3 regions of the Streptomyces sp. NPDC020489 genome follow, and region 1 is predicted to be linked to each of the others. Evidence: riboswitches for the same ligand, from Rfam matches in the RefSeq annotation. Region 1 holds a riboswitch; each other region holds the start of a gene.
What was found. Region 1 has a riboswitch for thiamine pyrophosphate ahead of thiO (glycine oxidase ThiO). Riboswitches for the same ligand answer to the same signal wherever they lie in the genome.
Positions count from the first base shown of each region.

Region 1 (4,697 bases):
CCGAGGGGAAGGACGCGCAGTCGCCGACCGCGTACACGTCCGGCACGGAGGTGCGCAGCCCGTCGTCGGCCACCACCTCGCCGTGCGCGCCGAGCTCCACGCCCGAGTCGGCCAGCCAGGCCGTGGCGGGGCGGGCGCCGATGCCGACCACCACGGCGCCCGCGGGCAGCCGGGTGCCGTCGTCGAGGACGACCGTGCCGGGCTCGACACGCGCCACGCGCGTGCGGGTGCGCAGGTCGGCGCCCGCGTCGGCGTACCAGGCGCCCATCGGCGCCGCCACCTCAGCGGGCAGCGCGCCCGCGAGCGGCCGTTCGGCGGCCTCCACGACGGTGACCGAGCAGCCCGCCTCACGCGCGGCGGTCGCGAACTCGGCGCCGATCCAGCCCGCGCCGACCACCACGATGTCGTGCTGCCGGGCGAGCACCGGCCGCAGCCGCTCGGCGTCGTCGAGGGTGCGCAGCAGATGGACGCCGGGGACGCCCTCCGCGCCGGGCAGCCGGATCGGTTCGGCACCGGTGGCGAGGACCAGGACGTCGTACGGCACGGGCCCGGACTCGGTGTCCAGGGTGTGCTCGGCGGGGCGGACGCCCAGGACCTCGCGGCCGAGTTCGAGTCCGATGCCGAGCGCCTCGAAGTCGACGTCGAAGGCGGAGCCCTCGGCCTTGCCGAGCAGGACCGCCTTGGACAGCGGCGGCCGGTCGTACGGCTGGTGCGGCTCCGCGCCGATCAGGGTCACGGTGCCGGTGAAGCCCTGCTCGCGCAGCGCGACCGCGGTCTGCACGCCGGCCATGCCCGCGCCGACCACCACGACCCGCCGTGGCGCCTGTGCCTGCGTCTGCGTGTCCTCGCTCACCTGATCACCATAGACAACTGACAATTTGTCAGTCAGGAGTCGTGCGCAGTGACCTGCTCCACACCTGCCGCGATCTGCTCCACGACACTCGTCCCGCTGCCGGGCCGGGACTCCCACTCCCAGGTCTCCTCCAGGCGCACGCGCCCGTCCGGGAGTTCGACCACGGTGGACACGCAGTGCCCGGACGCGGTCGTCCCGTCCTGCCTCAGCTGGACGTACCGGAAGTCGAGCCGGTCCCCGTCCCGGGTACCCACCAGATGCCCCCGCACGACGTCCCCGCCCGCGTACTCGGCCCAGATCTCGCCGTCCTTCTCGTGGTACGTGAAGCGGGTGCGCGTGCCCACCTGGCCCGGGGCCTGGTCGGCGACGGGGGCGAGGACGAGGCCGTCCAGCGAGCGGGGCATGACCGTGGGCTCCCTTACACATGCGGTGCTCTGCGGGCTAGGGTGGCCACCGTAGAGCACTCGCGGGAGCCCGGACGCACCGGGCTGAGAGGGAGGCTGGCGGCCTCCGACCGTACGAACCTGATCCGGGTCATGCCGGCGAAGGGAGGGGCTGGACGCCCATGTCCTCACGTACGTCAGACGTCCTCGTCATCGGGGGCGGCATCATCGGCCTGGTCACGGCCTGGCGGGCCGCACAGCGCGGTCTCGCCACGGCCGTCGTGGACCCCGAACCCGGCGGCGGGGCCGCCCAGGTGGCCGCCGGGATGCTGGCCGCCGTCACGGAACTGCACCACGGCGAGCAGACCCTGCTGGGCCTGAACCTCGCCTCGGCCCGCCGCTATCCGCGGTTCGCGGCCGAGCTGACCGAGCTGACCGGCCAGGACCTCGGCTACCGCCGCTGCGGCACGCTCGCCGTCGCTCTGGACGCCGACGACCGCGCCCACCTGCGCGAACTGCACGCTCTCCAGCGGGAGTCGGGCCTGGAGTCGGAGTGGCTGTCCGGGCGCGAGTGCCGGCGTCTGGAGCCGATGCTCGCGCCGGGGGTGCGCGGCGGCCTGCGGGTCGACGGGGACCACCAGATCGACCCGCGGCGGCTGGTCAAGGCGCTGCTGACCGCGTGCGAGCGCGCGGGGGTGGTCTTCCACCGCGCGTGGGCCGAGCGCCTGGAGGTCGTACGGGACCGGGCCGCCGGTCTCACGACGACGGACGGCACGCGGCTGGGCGCGGGACAGGTCGTCCTGGCGGCCGGCAGCCTCAGCGGGCGGCTGGCCGGGGTCCCGGAGGCCGTACTGCCGCCGGTGCGGCCGGTGAAGGGGCAGGTGCTGCGGCTGACCGTGCCGCCGCGGTACGCGCCGTTCCTGAACCGGACCGTGCGGGCCGTGGTCCGCGGCAGCCAGGTCTACCTGGTGCCGCGCGAGAACGGCGAGCTGGTGGTCGGGGCGACCAGCGAGGAGCTGGGCTGGGACACGACGGTGACCGCGGGCGGGGTGTACGAGTTGCTGCGCGACGCCCATGAGCTGGTCCCCGGCATCACCGAGCTGCCGCTGACGGAGACCCGCGCGGGGCTGCGTCCCGGCTCGCCGGACAACGCGCCGCTGCTCGGGCCGACCGAGCTGCCCGGGCTGCTCCTGGCGACCGGCCACCACCGCAACGGCGTACTGCTCGCACCCGTCACCGGCGACGCGCTGGCCGACGTCCTGACCACGGGCGAACTCCCCGACGAGGTGCGCCCGTTCACCCCCAGGCGATTCAGGGAACTCGTGGAGCAGCCCGCATGAACATCTCTCTCAACGGCGAGCCGCGCGAGGTCGCTCCCGGCACGGCTCTCGACACCGTCGTACGGGCCCTCACCCCGGCGCCCTCCGGCGTGGCCGCCGCCCTCAACGAAACCGTCGTCCCGCGCGGACAGTGGTCCTCGACGCCCCTCGCCGAGGGAGACCGCGTCGAGGTCCTCACCGCCGTCCAGGGAGGCTGACCCATGGCCGACGATCCCTTCCTCCTGGGCGGTACGACGTACTCGTCCCGCCTGATCATGGGCACCGGCGGGGCGCCCAGCCTGGACGTGCTGGAGCGGGCGCTGGTCGCCTCCGGGACCGAGCTGACCACGGTCGCGATGCGCCGCGTGGACCCGAACGTGCACGGCTCGGTCCTGTCGGTGCTGGACCGGCTCGGCATCGCGGTGCTGCCCAACACCGCGGGCTGCTTCACCGCGGGCGAGGCCGTGCTGACGGCCCGTCTCGCGCGCGAGGCGCTCGGCACCGACCTGGTCAAGCTGGAGGTCATCGCCGACGAGCGCACCCTGCTGCCGGACCCGATCGAGCTGCTGGACGCGGCGGAGACGCTGGTCGACGACGGTTTCACGGTGCTGCCGTACACCAACGACGACCCGGTGCTGGCCCGGAAGCTCCAGGACGTGGGCTGTGCGGCGATCATGCCGCTCGGCTCCCCGATCGGCTCCGGGCTCGGCATCCGCAACCCGCACAACTTCCAGCTGATCGTCGAGCACGCGCGCGTGCCGGTGATCCTGGACGCGGGCGCGGGGACGGCGTCGGACGTGACGCTCGCGATGGAGCTGGGGTGCGCGGGTGTGATGCTCGCCTCGGCGGTGACGCGGGCTAGGGAGCCGGAGCTGATGGCCCACGCGATGCGGCACGGGGTGGAGGCGGGCCGGCTGGCGCACCGCGCGGGGCGCATCCCGCGGCGGCACTTCGCCGAAGCCTCGTCGCCCGCCGAGGGGTTGGCGCGGCTCGATCCGGAACGTCCCGCGTTCTGAACGTACGTTCGAGAGGGGCCGGGAGTCGTGGCGACGTCCGTCACAGGACGGCTTCAGTCCCGCCCCGATCTCGCCCGAACCGGCGGCCCTGTCAGTCGCGGCTCGTACACTCACCTGCGTGGATACGACCCTTCAGGACCCTTTGGTCGGGCAGGTGCTCGACGGGCGTTATCGCGTGGACGCGCGGATCGCGGTCGGCGGGATGGCCACGGTCTACCGGGCCGTGGACACCCGCCTGGACCGCGTGCTCGCGCTGAAGGTGATGCACCCGGGCCTCGCGGCCGACGGCACCTTCGTGGACCGGTTCATCCGCGAGGCCAAGTCCGTCGCCCGGCTCGCCCACCCCAACGTGGTGCAGGTCTTCGACCAGGGCACCGACGGGTCGTACGTCTACCTGGCCATGGAGTACGTGGCCGGCTGCACCCTGCGTGACGTGCTGCGCGACCGCGGGGCGCTGCAGCCGCGGGCCGCGCTCGACATCCTGGAACCGGTGCTGGCCGCGCTCGGCGCCGCGCACCGCGCGGGCTTCGTGCACCGGGACATGAAGCCGGAGAACGTCCTGATAGGGGACGACGGCCGGGTGAAGGTCGCCGACTTCGGACTGGTGCGGTCCGTCGACACCGTCACCAGCACCAGCGGTGCCGTGCTCGGCACCGTCTCCTATCTCGCGCCCGAGCAGATCGAGCAGCCGGGTGCCACCGACGCCCGCGTGGACGTCTACGCGTGCGGTGTCGTGCTGTACGAGATGCTGACCGGCGAGAAGCCGCACGACGGGGAGTCCCCCGCCATCGTGCTCTACAAGCACCTCCACGAGGACGTCCCGCCGCCCTCGGCCGTCGTGCCGGGGCTGCCGTTCGCGCTGGACGAGCTGGTCGCCTCCGCCACCGCCCGCACCCCGGACCTCCGCCCGTACGACGCGGTGGCGCTGTTCGCGCATGCCCGCGAGGCCCGCTCCGCGCTCAGCGAGGACCAGCTGGACCTGATGCCGCCCCAGGCGCTGACCGCCCAGCACAGCAACGCGGAGGACCGCACCAGCGTGATCCCGCGGTCGCTGACCGTGCCGCGCCCCCTGCCGGTCGACGAGGAGGCGGAGCCCGCGCTCAACCGCACGAGCCGCCTCCAGTCG
Region 1 covers NZ_JBIRUZ010000001.1:644,959-649,655, reverse strand. Annotated here, with positions in the region: gene ACH41F_RS02910 (NAD(P)/FAD-dependent oxidoreductase) at 1-790, opposite strand, end outside; gene ACH41F_RS02905 (hypothetical protein) at 886-1,257, opposite strand; TPP riboswitch at 1,310-1,421, shown strand; gene thiO (glycine oxidase ThiO) at 1,419-2,576, shown strand; gene thiS (sulfur carrier protein ThiS) at 2,573-2,773, shown strand; gene ACH41F_RS02890 (thiazole synthase) at 2,777-3,571, shown strand; gene pknB (Stk1 family PASTA domain-containing Ser/Thr kinase) at 3,690-4,697, shown strand, end outside.

Region 2 (4,697 bases), on a different contig from region 1:
TGGCCCGCCTGGACGCCATCGAGTCGGTCGACGGCCATCTGCTCGTGCACTCCGACACCACCGCCTACCTCGACTACGGCGACTCGATCGAGGCGGTCAACGACACCGTCCGCGAGACGATCACACGCAACGACGCGGACGAGGTCTGGGACCTGTTCCGGAAGTTCACCAAGCGCTTCTCCTTCCGCGACGAGGGCGGCGCCGACCATGTGCGCTCCCTGCTCGACACGTACGGCGGCACCCGGATCGTTCACGGGCACAGCCCGATCCCCTATCTGCTGGGTGAGGTCGGCTCCGAGGACGGCGAGGACTCCTCGGGCCCCCACGTCGAAGGACCGCACGTCTACGCCGAAGGGCTGGCCATCGCCATGGACGGCGGTGTGACCATGGCCGGAAAACTGCTGGTCCAGCAACTTCCCCTGGATATCTGAACCTCCACCGGGCAGACGATCCCCCGTCCCGGACCAAGCAGGAACGGCGCAGGCCAGGGCCCAATTTCTGGAAACCCCCTGTCGACGTGTGCCGTCGCCGCTCTACCATCGGCTTATCCGTAGCAGGCTCCCCTCCGTTTCTGCCCGACGGCTCACAGTCATGCGAGCCCCAAGCCCTACGGAGCATCGGGGGATGCACATGAACAGCGTTCCGCAGCACCTGCTGAGCGAGGACCGCCAGGATTACGAGCGGATCCTCGATGAGGCGCTGCGCTCCGCACCACACCGCCCGGAACTGGCCGCTGTGGGACAGCGGCTCAATCCCGAACAGCTGCGCACCATGGCGCTGAACGCCACCGCGATCATCACGGCGGCAGCGGCGACCGAGTACCAGCACTACGTCAAGGTGCGCGAGGAACTGCGCCGGCCGGCGCCGTCCACCCCGACGTCCGTGCGCGAGACCGGCTCCCCGGAGTCGGGCTCGGGCGCGGTGGGACTCGCCGCCACCATGGGAGAGGTCGCCGAGACTGCCGGCGCGGGCGCCGTCGCCGTCGTCGCGGTCCTGGCTCCCGTCCTCGCCGGCACCGCCGCGGCGATCTTCCTGCTGGTGGGCTACATCCTGAAGATGCTCGACCCCCAGCCGGCGTTCGCCCAGACCATGCTGACCACCGGTTGGGTGTTCGGCGCGGTGACCGCGATCGCCATCCTGGTCGCCGCGGTCGGCCTGCTGCTCACCGCCCTGCGCAACCGGCCCTCGCTCGACACCGGGCCGTACGGCGAGCTGAGTGGGGAGGTGTCCCGGGCCAGGGAAGCCTGGTGCGAGGCCCTGTTGGAGCGGGGTGTGCTGCCGTTCCTGCGCGACGCGCTCGCCGATCCTGGTACGGCGGCCGCCCTGCACCGCCCGGCGCCGCCCGCACCGACCAGCCGCATGCCGCAGCTCGGCTACGACCGCCCCGGCTTCACCAGTCCGGACGACGGCCCCGCCAGCCCCCGGCCCAGCTTCACGAGCCCGGACTACACCAGCCCGGACTTCGGCGGCCCGGAGCACCAGCCGGAGTGACCCCCGGCTTGCGCGCCTCCGTCGGCGAGTTCCGCCGGGCGAGGGGCGCAAGCCGGCCGTCCGGCTCGGGACGCCGAGCACTCCTACGACGTGCGCATCCGCGGCGGGGCGTCCGACGCCCCGTGCGCCGGATCCGCGGCTCGGCCCAGCCGCGGATCCGATCAGCGGGAGCCGGCGGTCAATCGGCGAGGGGCAGATAGACCCGGTTCCCCGCCGCCGCGAACTCCTTCGACTTCTGGGCCATGCCCTCCTCGATCTCCTCCTGACTGCCGCCGTGCCGACGACGGATGTCCTGGGAGATCTTCATGGAGCAGAACTTCGGCCCGCACATCGAGCAGAAGTGGGCTGTCTTGGCCGGTTCGGCGGGCAGGGTCTCGTCGTGGAACTCGCGGGCCGTGTCGGGGTCGAGGGCCAGGTTGAACTGGTCCTCCCAGCGGAACTCGAAGCGGGCGTCCGACAGCGCGTCGTCCCACTCCTGTGCGCCGGGGTGCCCCTTGGCGAGGTCCGCCGCATGGGCCGCGATCTTGTAGGTGATCACGCCGGTCTTCACGTCGTCACGGTTGGGCAGGCCCAGGTGCTCCTTGGGCGTGACGTAGCAGAGCATCGCCGTGCCCCACCACGCGATCATCGCGGCGCCGATGCCCGAGGTGATGTGGTCGTACGCCGGGGCGACATCCGTGGTCAGCGGGCCGAGGGTGTAGAACGGCGCCTCCTCGCAGATCTCCTGCTGGAGGTCGATGTTCTCCTTGATCTTGTGCATCGGGACGTGCCCCGGGCCTTCGATCATGGTCTGTACGTTGAAGCTCTTGGCGATCGTGTTGAGCTCGCCCAACGTGCGCAGCTCCGCGAACTGCGCCTCGTCGTTGGCGTCCGCGATCGAACCGGGCCGCAGGCCGTCGCCGAGCGAGTACGTGACGTCGTAGGCGGCGAGGATCTCGCAGAGTTCCTCGAAGTTCTCGTACAGGAACGACTCCTTGTGGTGGGCCAGGCACCAGGCGGCCATGATCGAGCCGCCGCGCGAGACGATGCCGGTCTTGCGGTTCGCCGTCAGTGGGACGTACGGCAGCCGGACGCCCGCGTGGACCGTCATGTAGTCCACGCCCTGCTCGGCCTGCTCGATGACCGTGTCCTTGTAGATCTCCCAGGTCAGCTCCTCGGCGCGGCCGTCGACCTTCTCCAGCGCCTGGTAGAGCGGCACCGTGCCGATGGGCACGGGGGAGTTGCGCAGCACCCATTCGCGGGTGGTGTGGATGTTGCGCCCCGTGGACAGGTCCATCACGGTGTCGGCGCCCCAGCGGGTCGCCCAGGTCATCTTCTCGACCTCCTCCTCGATGGAGGAGGTGACCGCCGAGTTGCCGATGTTGGCGTTGACCTTCACCAGGAACCGCTTGCCGATGATCATCGGCTCGATCTCCGGGTGGTTGACGTTGGCCGGGAGCACCGCGCGGCCGGCCGCGATCTCCTCCCGGACGACCTCGGGGGACACGTTCTCCCGGAGAGCCACGTACTCCATCTCCGGCGTGACCTCGCCGCGGCGGGCGTAGGCAAGCTGCGTGACCGCCACGCCGTCGCGGCCGCGACGCGGCAGCCGGGGGCGCCCCGGGAAGACCGCGTCGAGGTTGCGCAGATTGCCGCCGCGCGGCGAGGTGTGCTTGATGCCGTCGTCCTCGGGGCGGACAGGACGGCCCGCGTACTCCTTGGTGTCACCCCGGGCGATGATCCAGTTCTCCCGCAACGGCGCCAGGCCACGGCGGACGTCGGTATCGACCAGGGGATCGGTGTACGGGCCCGATGTGTCGTACAGCGTGACCGACTGCCCGTTGGTGAGATGCACCTGACGGACCGGCACCCGCAGGTCGGGGCGCGAGCCCTCGACATACGCCTTGTGCCAGCCGATGGACTTCCCGCCTTCTGCTGACGTTTCACCCTGAATGAGCGCTTCGTCCTGGCTGGAGGCAGGCGTGCGTGCGTCCTCGATGGTCATGAGACCTACTCCCTACGCCGGCATTACCCGGTAACAGGTTCGGCGGTCGACGCAGCGGCTTCCGTCTGCCGACGTTTCGTGTGGAACGTCACTCGCTGGTGACGATGTTCCACGTGAAACATCGCTGGGACGGAGGTCAGCGCCCTCTCAGCCCGGTGCTCCGAGCTCCCGCGTGTACAAAGGTGCCCCCACGCTAGCGTCAATTCGGGCGCGGTGAACAGAGGGCCCCTGTCGTTCTTGCGATGATCGGTCGGTGACCACGACACCTCAGCCCCCGTACCCACCCGAGCCCCCGCGCAGGCCCGGCCCCGGAAGCGGGCCGGGCAACGGCCCGAGACCGGGGGGCCGGCCGGAGCCGGGGTACGGCCGTGGGCCGGGGGGTGGCCAAGGAGCCGGGGGTGGCCAGGCGCCTGGGGGCGGCCAAGGACCTGGGTACGACCAGGCGCCTGGGTTCGGTCCTGCCGGGTACGGCTCCGGCGCCGGGTACGGCTCCGGTTCCGGTTCCGGTTCTGACGACTGGCACGGGCACGACGCCGGTGGTGGGCGTGAGCATGGGCATGGGCATGGGCACGATCGGGGAGACGGGCACGGCGGCCCGGGGCATGGGCAGAGGGGTGGCCCGGGTTTCGGCGGTGGCTCGGGTTCCGGTGACGGCTCAGGTTCCGGCGGCGGCTCGGGTGGCGGCGGCCGGGGCGGTGACGGTGGCGATGGCGGCCGGGGCGGCGACGGTATCGGCCGGGGCGGTGGCGGGCACGGTCACTCCCACAGCCACAGTCACGGACCCGCGGCCCCCGTCTCCCAGCATCTGCGCAAGGTCATCGCGGCCGTCCTCATCCCGTTCGGTGTCGCCGTGATCGTCGGGCTCGCCGTGCTGTGGCCGGGGGGTGCGCCGGGACACGAGCGCACCGGCGTCGGCTTCGACCGGCAGACCCAACAGGCCACGGTCACCAAGGTCGTGAGCGTGAGCTGCAAGTCGGTGAACGCCTCTGGCGAGACCCCGACCGGCGACACCTCCACCGCCGAGGGGTCCTCCGCCCAGCAGCAGGCTGAGGGCGACTGCAAGAAGGCGACGATCCGGGTCGACACCGGCAAGGACAAGGGCCGTACGTTCACCGAGATCGTGCAGCCGGACCAGTCGCGGCAGTTGCGTCAGGGCCAGGAAGTCGTGGTCGCGTACGAGCCCTCCGCGCCCAAGGACCTCCAGTACTCGGTCACCGACGTC
Region 2 covers NZ_JBIRUZ010000007.1:339,077-343,773, reverse strand. Annotated here, with positions in the region: gene ACH41F_RS21295 (metallophosphoesterase) at 1-431, shown strand, start outside; gene ACH41F_RS21290 (hypothetical protein) at 625-1,491, shown strand; gene thiC (phosphomethylpyrimidine synthase ThiC) at 1,670-3,475, opposite strand; TPP riboswitch at 3,468-3,657, opposite strand; gene ACH41F_RS21280 (YibE/F family protein) at 3,729-4,697, shown strand, end outside.
Region 2: it holds a riboswitch for thiamine pyrophosphate, as region 1 does, so the genes downstream of both, thiC (phosphomethylpyrimidine synthase ThiC) here and thiO (glycine oxidase ThiO) in region 1, are expected to answer to the same signal.

Region 3 (4,697 bases), on a different contig from region 1:
GGACGGCGGCATGGAAGCGGTGAGCAGGGGGGCGGGCGCATGGAGGTTCCGGAAAGCCTGGGCGGGCTCCGGGAGTGGCTGGAGCGGAACGGCGTCCCGCACACCTCGTGGGGCACCGACGGCACCAAGACCGTCCGGCAGCTGTACGCCGAGATCGAGGCCGGCGAGACGACGCTGGAGGACGATCCGCCGCTGCGCCGCGTCGACGTCGTGACCCTGCGCGTCCGGCAGGGCGGCCGGGAGCTCGTGGAGACCTCGCAGCTGATGAGCGACGGCACCGTGCGCCGACGAAACCGGCCCCCCGCCGAGAAGATCGTGCGCGACGAGGACGCGGCCGCCGCCGCACTGCGGTGCGTGGCCGAGGAACTCGGCGTCGAGGGACCGGGAGTCGTGCTGGGCCGCGTCTCCAGGCCCCGGGACCCGGACCGGCAGCCCTCCCCGTCGTACCCCGGCCTGCCGTCCGCGTACGTCTTCCACGAGGCCGAGGTCCAGGTGCCCGGCCTTCCCGCGTCGGGCTTCTGGACCCGGGAGCGCGGCGACGGCTCGGTCTTCGCCCACCTGTGGGAGTGGCGGTAGCCACCACGGACGCCGATCGGTGCACTCCGGTTGATCTGCGACACTGGTATGACCATGCCCAAGCCCGGAGAACTCACTTTCGTCGCCCCGCGCGGAGCCAAGAAGCCGCCGCGGCACCTTGCCGATCTCACTCCTGCCGAGCGCAAGGATGTCGTGGCCGAGATCGGTGAGAAGCCGTTCCGTGCCAAGCAGCTCTCGCAGCACTACTTCGCGCGGTACGCGCACGACCCGGCCGAGTGGACGGACATCCCCGCCGGTGCGCGCGGCAGGCTCCAGGAGGCGCTGCTTCCCGAGCTGATGACCGTCGTACGGCATCTGTCGACCGACCAGGGGACCACGCGCAAGACGCTGTGGCGGCTGTTCGACGGGACGCTCGTGGAGTCCGTTCTGATGCGGTACCCGGACCGGGTCACCATGTGCATCAGCTCGCAGGCGGGCTGCGGCATGAACTGCCCCTTCTGTGCCACCGGGCAGGCCGGGCTCGACCGCAATCTGTCCACCGCCGAGATCGTCCACCAGATCGTGGACGGGATGCGGGCGCTCCGGGACGGAGAGGTGCCGGGCGGACCCGCGCGGCTCTCCAACATCGTCTTCATGGGCATGGGCGAGCCACTCGCCAACTACAAGCGGGTCGCGCAGTCGATCCGCGCGCTCACCGATCCCGCGCCGGACGGGCTCGGGCTCTCGCAGCGCGGCATCACCGTGTCGACCGTGGGGCTCGTGCCCGCCATCCACCGGTTCGCCGACGAGGGCTTCAAGTGCCGGCTCGCGATCTCGCTGCACGCCCCCGACGACGAGCTGCGCGACACCCTGGTCCCCGTGAACACGCGGTGGAAGGTGCGCGAGGTGCTGGAGGCGGGCTTCGAGTACGTCGCGAAGTCGGGCCGCCGGCTGTCCATCGAGTACGCGCTCATCCGGGACATCAACGACCAGGCCTGGCGCGGTGACCGGCTCGGGCGGCTGCTCAAGGGCAAGCCCGTGCATGTGAACCTGATCCCGCTGAACCCGACCCCGGGCTCCAAGTGGACCGCCTCGCGGCCCGAGGACGAGAAGGCGTTCGTCGAGGCGATCGCCGCGCACGGCGTGCCCGTCACCGTCCGGGACACCCGTGGGCAGGAGATCGACGGGGCCTGCGGCCAGCTCGCGGCCGGCGAGCGGTAACCTGATCCCGGTACGTACATCTTCATATTCCGACAGGGGAGCGCCACAGCGCTGAGAGTGCGGCACCGGCCGCAGACCCTCCGAACCTGGCCCAGGTCATTCTGGGTAGGGAGATCGGTCACCACTCGAGCTGTTGCGCCCTGCCCGGAGCCTTTCGGAGGCTGCCGGGCAGGGCCGCGTCTCTTCCTGGTCACCCCAGGAGGAATCCAGTGAGCATCACCAAGAAGGCCACGGTCCTCGCCGTCGGCTTCGGTCTCGTCGCGCTGTCCGCGTGCGGGTCGTCCGACAGCGGCGAGTCCACCGGCGGCTCCAAGACCGTCACGCTCGTCAGCCACAACTCATGGGCCGTCTCCAAGGGCGTCCTCGCCGCGTTCGAGAAGGAGTCCGGCTACCAGGTCAAGGTCCTGGAGGACGGCGACGCCGGGCAGGCCGTCAACAAGGCCATCCTGACCAAGGACAACCCGCAGGGCGACGTCTTCTTCGGCGTCGACAACACCCTGCTGTCGCGGGCCCTCGACAACGGACTCTTCCAGCCGTACGAGGCCAAGGGACTCGACGCCGTCGACGAGCGCTTCCGGCTCGACGGCGACAAGCACCGGGTCACCCCCGTCGACCACGGCGACATCTGCGTCAACTACGACAAGGCCTACTTCAGCGAGCACGAGCTGGCGCCCCCGGCGTCCCTCGACGACCTGGTCAAGCCCGCGTACAAGAACCTCCTCGTCACCGAGAACGCCTCCACCTCCTCGCCCGGCCTGGGATTCCTCCTGGGCACCGCCGCCAAGTACGGCGACAACGGGTGGGCGGGCTACTGGACCAAGCTCAAGGCCAACGGCGTGAAGGTCGTCGACGGCTGGGAGCAGGCCTACAACGAGGAGTTCTCCGGCTCCGCGGGCGGGAAGAAGGCCAAGGCCGACCGCCCGCTCGTCGTCTCCTACGCCTCCTCGCCGCCCGCCGAGGTGATCTACGCCGATCCGAAGCCGGCCACCGCGCCCACCGGGGTCGCCGAGGGCACCTGCTTCCGGCAGATCGAGTTCGCCGGGCTGCTGAGCAACGCGAAGAACAGCGCGGGCGGCAAGGCGCTCATCGACTTCCTGATCAGCAAGAGGTTCCAGGAGGACATGCCGCTCAACATGTTCGTCTACCCGGTGACCGAGGGCGCGGCCGTGCCCGCCGAGTTCACGAAGTACGGGCCCGCCGCCAAGGACCCCGAGACCATGGCCCCGGCGAAGATCGCCGACCACCGTGACCAGTGGGTCAAGTCGTGGACCTCGCTCGTACTGAAGTAGCCCCCCGCGAGGGCCGGAGGAGGAGCGCGGCGGTACGGCTCGGCCTGATGGCCGTCCCCGTCGCGTTCTTCGGGCTCTTCTTCGCATGGCCCGTCGCCGCCATCGTGGCGCGCGGGCTCAAGGCCGACGGGGTCTGGCAGTTCGGCCGGATCACCGAGGTGCTCGGCCAGTCCGACATCCGGCACGTGCTGTGGTTCACCACCTGGCAGGCCCTCGCCTCCACCGCCCTCACCCTGCTGCTCGCGCTGCCCGGCGCCTATGTCTTCGCCCGCCTCGACTTCCCCGGCAAGCAGATCCTGCGGGCGGTGGTCACCGTCCCCTTCGTGCTCCCGACGGTCGTCGTCGGTACGGCGTTCCTGGCGCTGGTCGGGCGCGGGGGACTGCTCGACGAGCTGTGGGGCGTACGGCTGGACACCACCGTGTGGGCGATCCTGCTGGCGCACGTCTTCTTCAACTACGCGGTCGTCGTCCGCACGGTGGGCGGGCTGTGGTCCCAGCTGGACCCGCGGCAGGAGGAGGCCGCGCGGATGCTGGGTGCCTCGCGCGCGCGGGCGTGGCGGCAGGTCACGCTGCCCGCGCTCGGGCCCGCGGTGGCCGCCGCCACCCTGATGGTCTTCCTGTTCACCTTCACTTCCTTCGGTGTGGTGCAGATCCTCGGCGGGCCGACCTTCTCCACCCTGGAGGTGGAGATCTACCGGCAGACCTCGGAGATCTTCGACCTGCCCACGGCCGCGGTCCTCACGATCGTCCAGTTCCTGGCCGTCGGCTCGATCCTCGCCCTGCACGCCTGGACCGTACGGCGACGGGAGACGGCCCTGCGCCTGGTGGACGCGTCCGGGACGGCCCGGCGGCCGCGCGGGGCGGGGCAGTGGGCCCTGCTGGGCGGGGTGCTGCTCACGGTGCTGGTCCTGCTCCTGCTGCCGCTCGCCGTGCTGGTGGAGCGCTCGCTCGACGCCCCCGACCTCGGCTATTACCGCGCCCTCACCCACAGCGACGGCGGGGTCTTCCTCGTCCCGCCCATCGAGGCGGTCGGGAACTCGCTGGAGTACGCCGTCGCCGCCACCCTCATCGCCGTGGTGATCGGCGGCCTCGCCGCGGCCGCGCTGACCCGGCGGGACGCGGGACGGTTCGTGCGGGGCTTCGACGCGCTGCTGATGCTGCCGCTGGGCGTGTCCGCGGTGACCGTCGGGTTCGGGTTCCTGATCGCGCTCGACGAGCCGCCGCTGGACCTGCGGGCCTCCTGGATCCTGGTGCCGCTCGCGCAGGCGTTGGTCGGGGTGCCCTTCGTGGTGCGGACCATGCTGCCCGTGCTGCGGGCCGTCGACCATCGGCTGCGGGAGGCCGCGGCCGTGCTCGGGGCGTCGCCCTGGCGGGTCTGGCGGGAGGTCGATCTGCCGCTGGTGCGGCGGGCGTTGCTGATCGCGGCCGGGTTCGCGTTCGCGGTGTCGCTGGGGGAGTTCGGGGCGACCGTGTTCATCGCGCGGCCCGACAACCCGACGCTGCCGGTCGCGGTGGCACGACTGCTGGGGCGGGCCGGCGAGCTCAACTACGGGCAGGCGATGGCCCTTTCGACGATTCTGATGGTGGTGTGCGCGGTGTCGTTGCTGGTCCTCGAGCGGCTGCGGACCGATCGGACGGGTGAGTTCTGATGCTGCTGAGCCTTCAGGGCGC
Region 3 covers NZ_JBIRUZ010000011.1:119,155-123,851, reverse strand. Annotated here, with positions in the region: gene ACH41F_RS28010 (hypothetical protein) at 40-576, shown strand; gene rlmN (23S rRNA (adenine(2503)-C(2))-methyltransferase RlmN) at 631-1,737, shown strand; TPP riboswitch at 1,762-1,867, shown strand; gene ACH41F_RS28000 (thiamine ABC transporter substrate-binding protein) at 1,947-3,026, shown strand; gene ACH41F_RS27995 (ABC transporter permease subunit) at 3,074-4,675, shown strand; gene ACH41F_RS27990 (ATP-binding cassette domain-containing protein) at 4,675-4,697, shown strand, end outside.
Region 3: it holds a riboswitch for thiamine pyrophosphate, as region 1 does, so the genes downstream of both, ACH41F_RS28000 (thiamine ABC transporter substrate-binding protein) here and thiO (glycine oxidase ThiO) in region 1, are expected to answer to the same signal.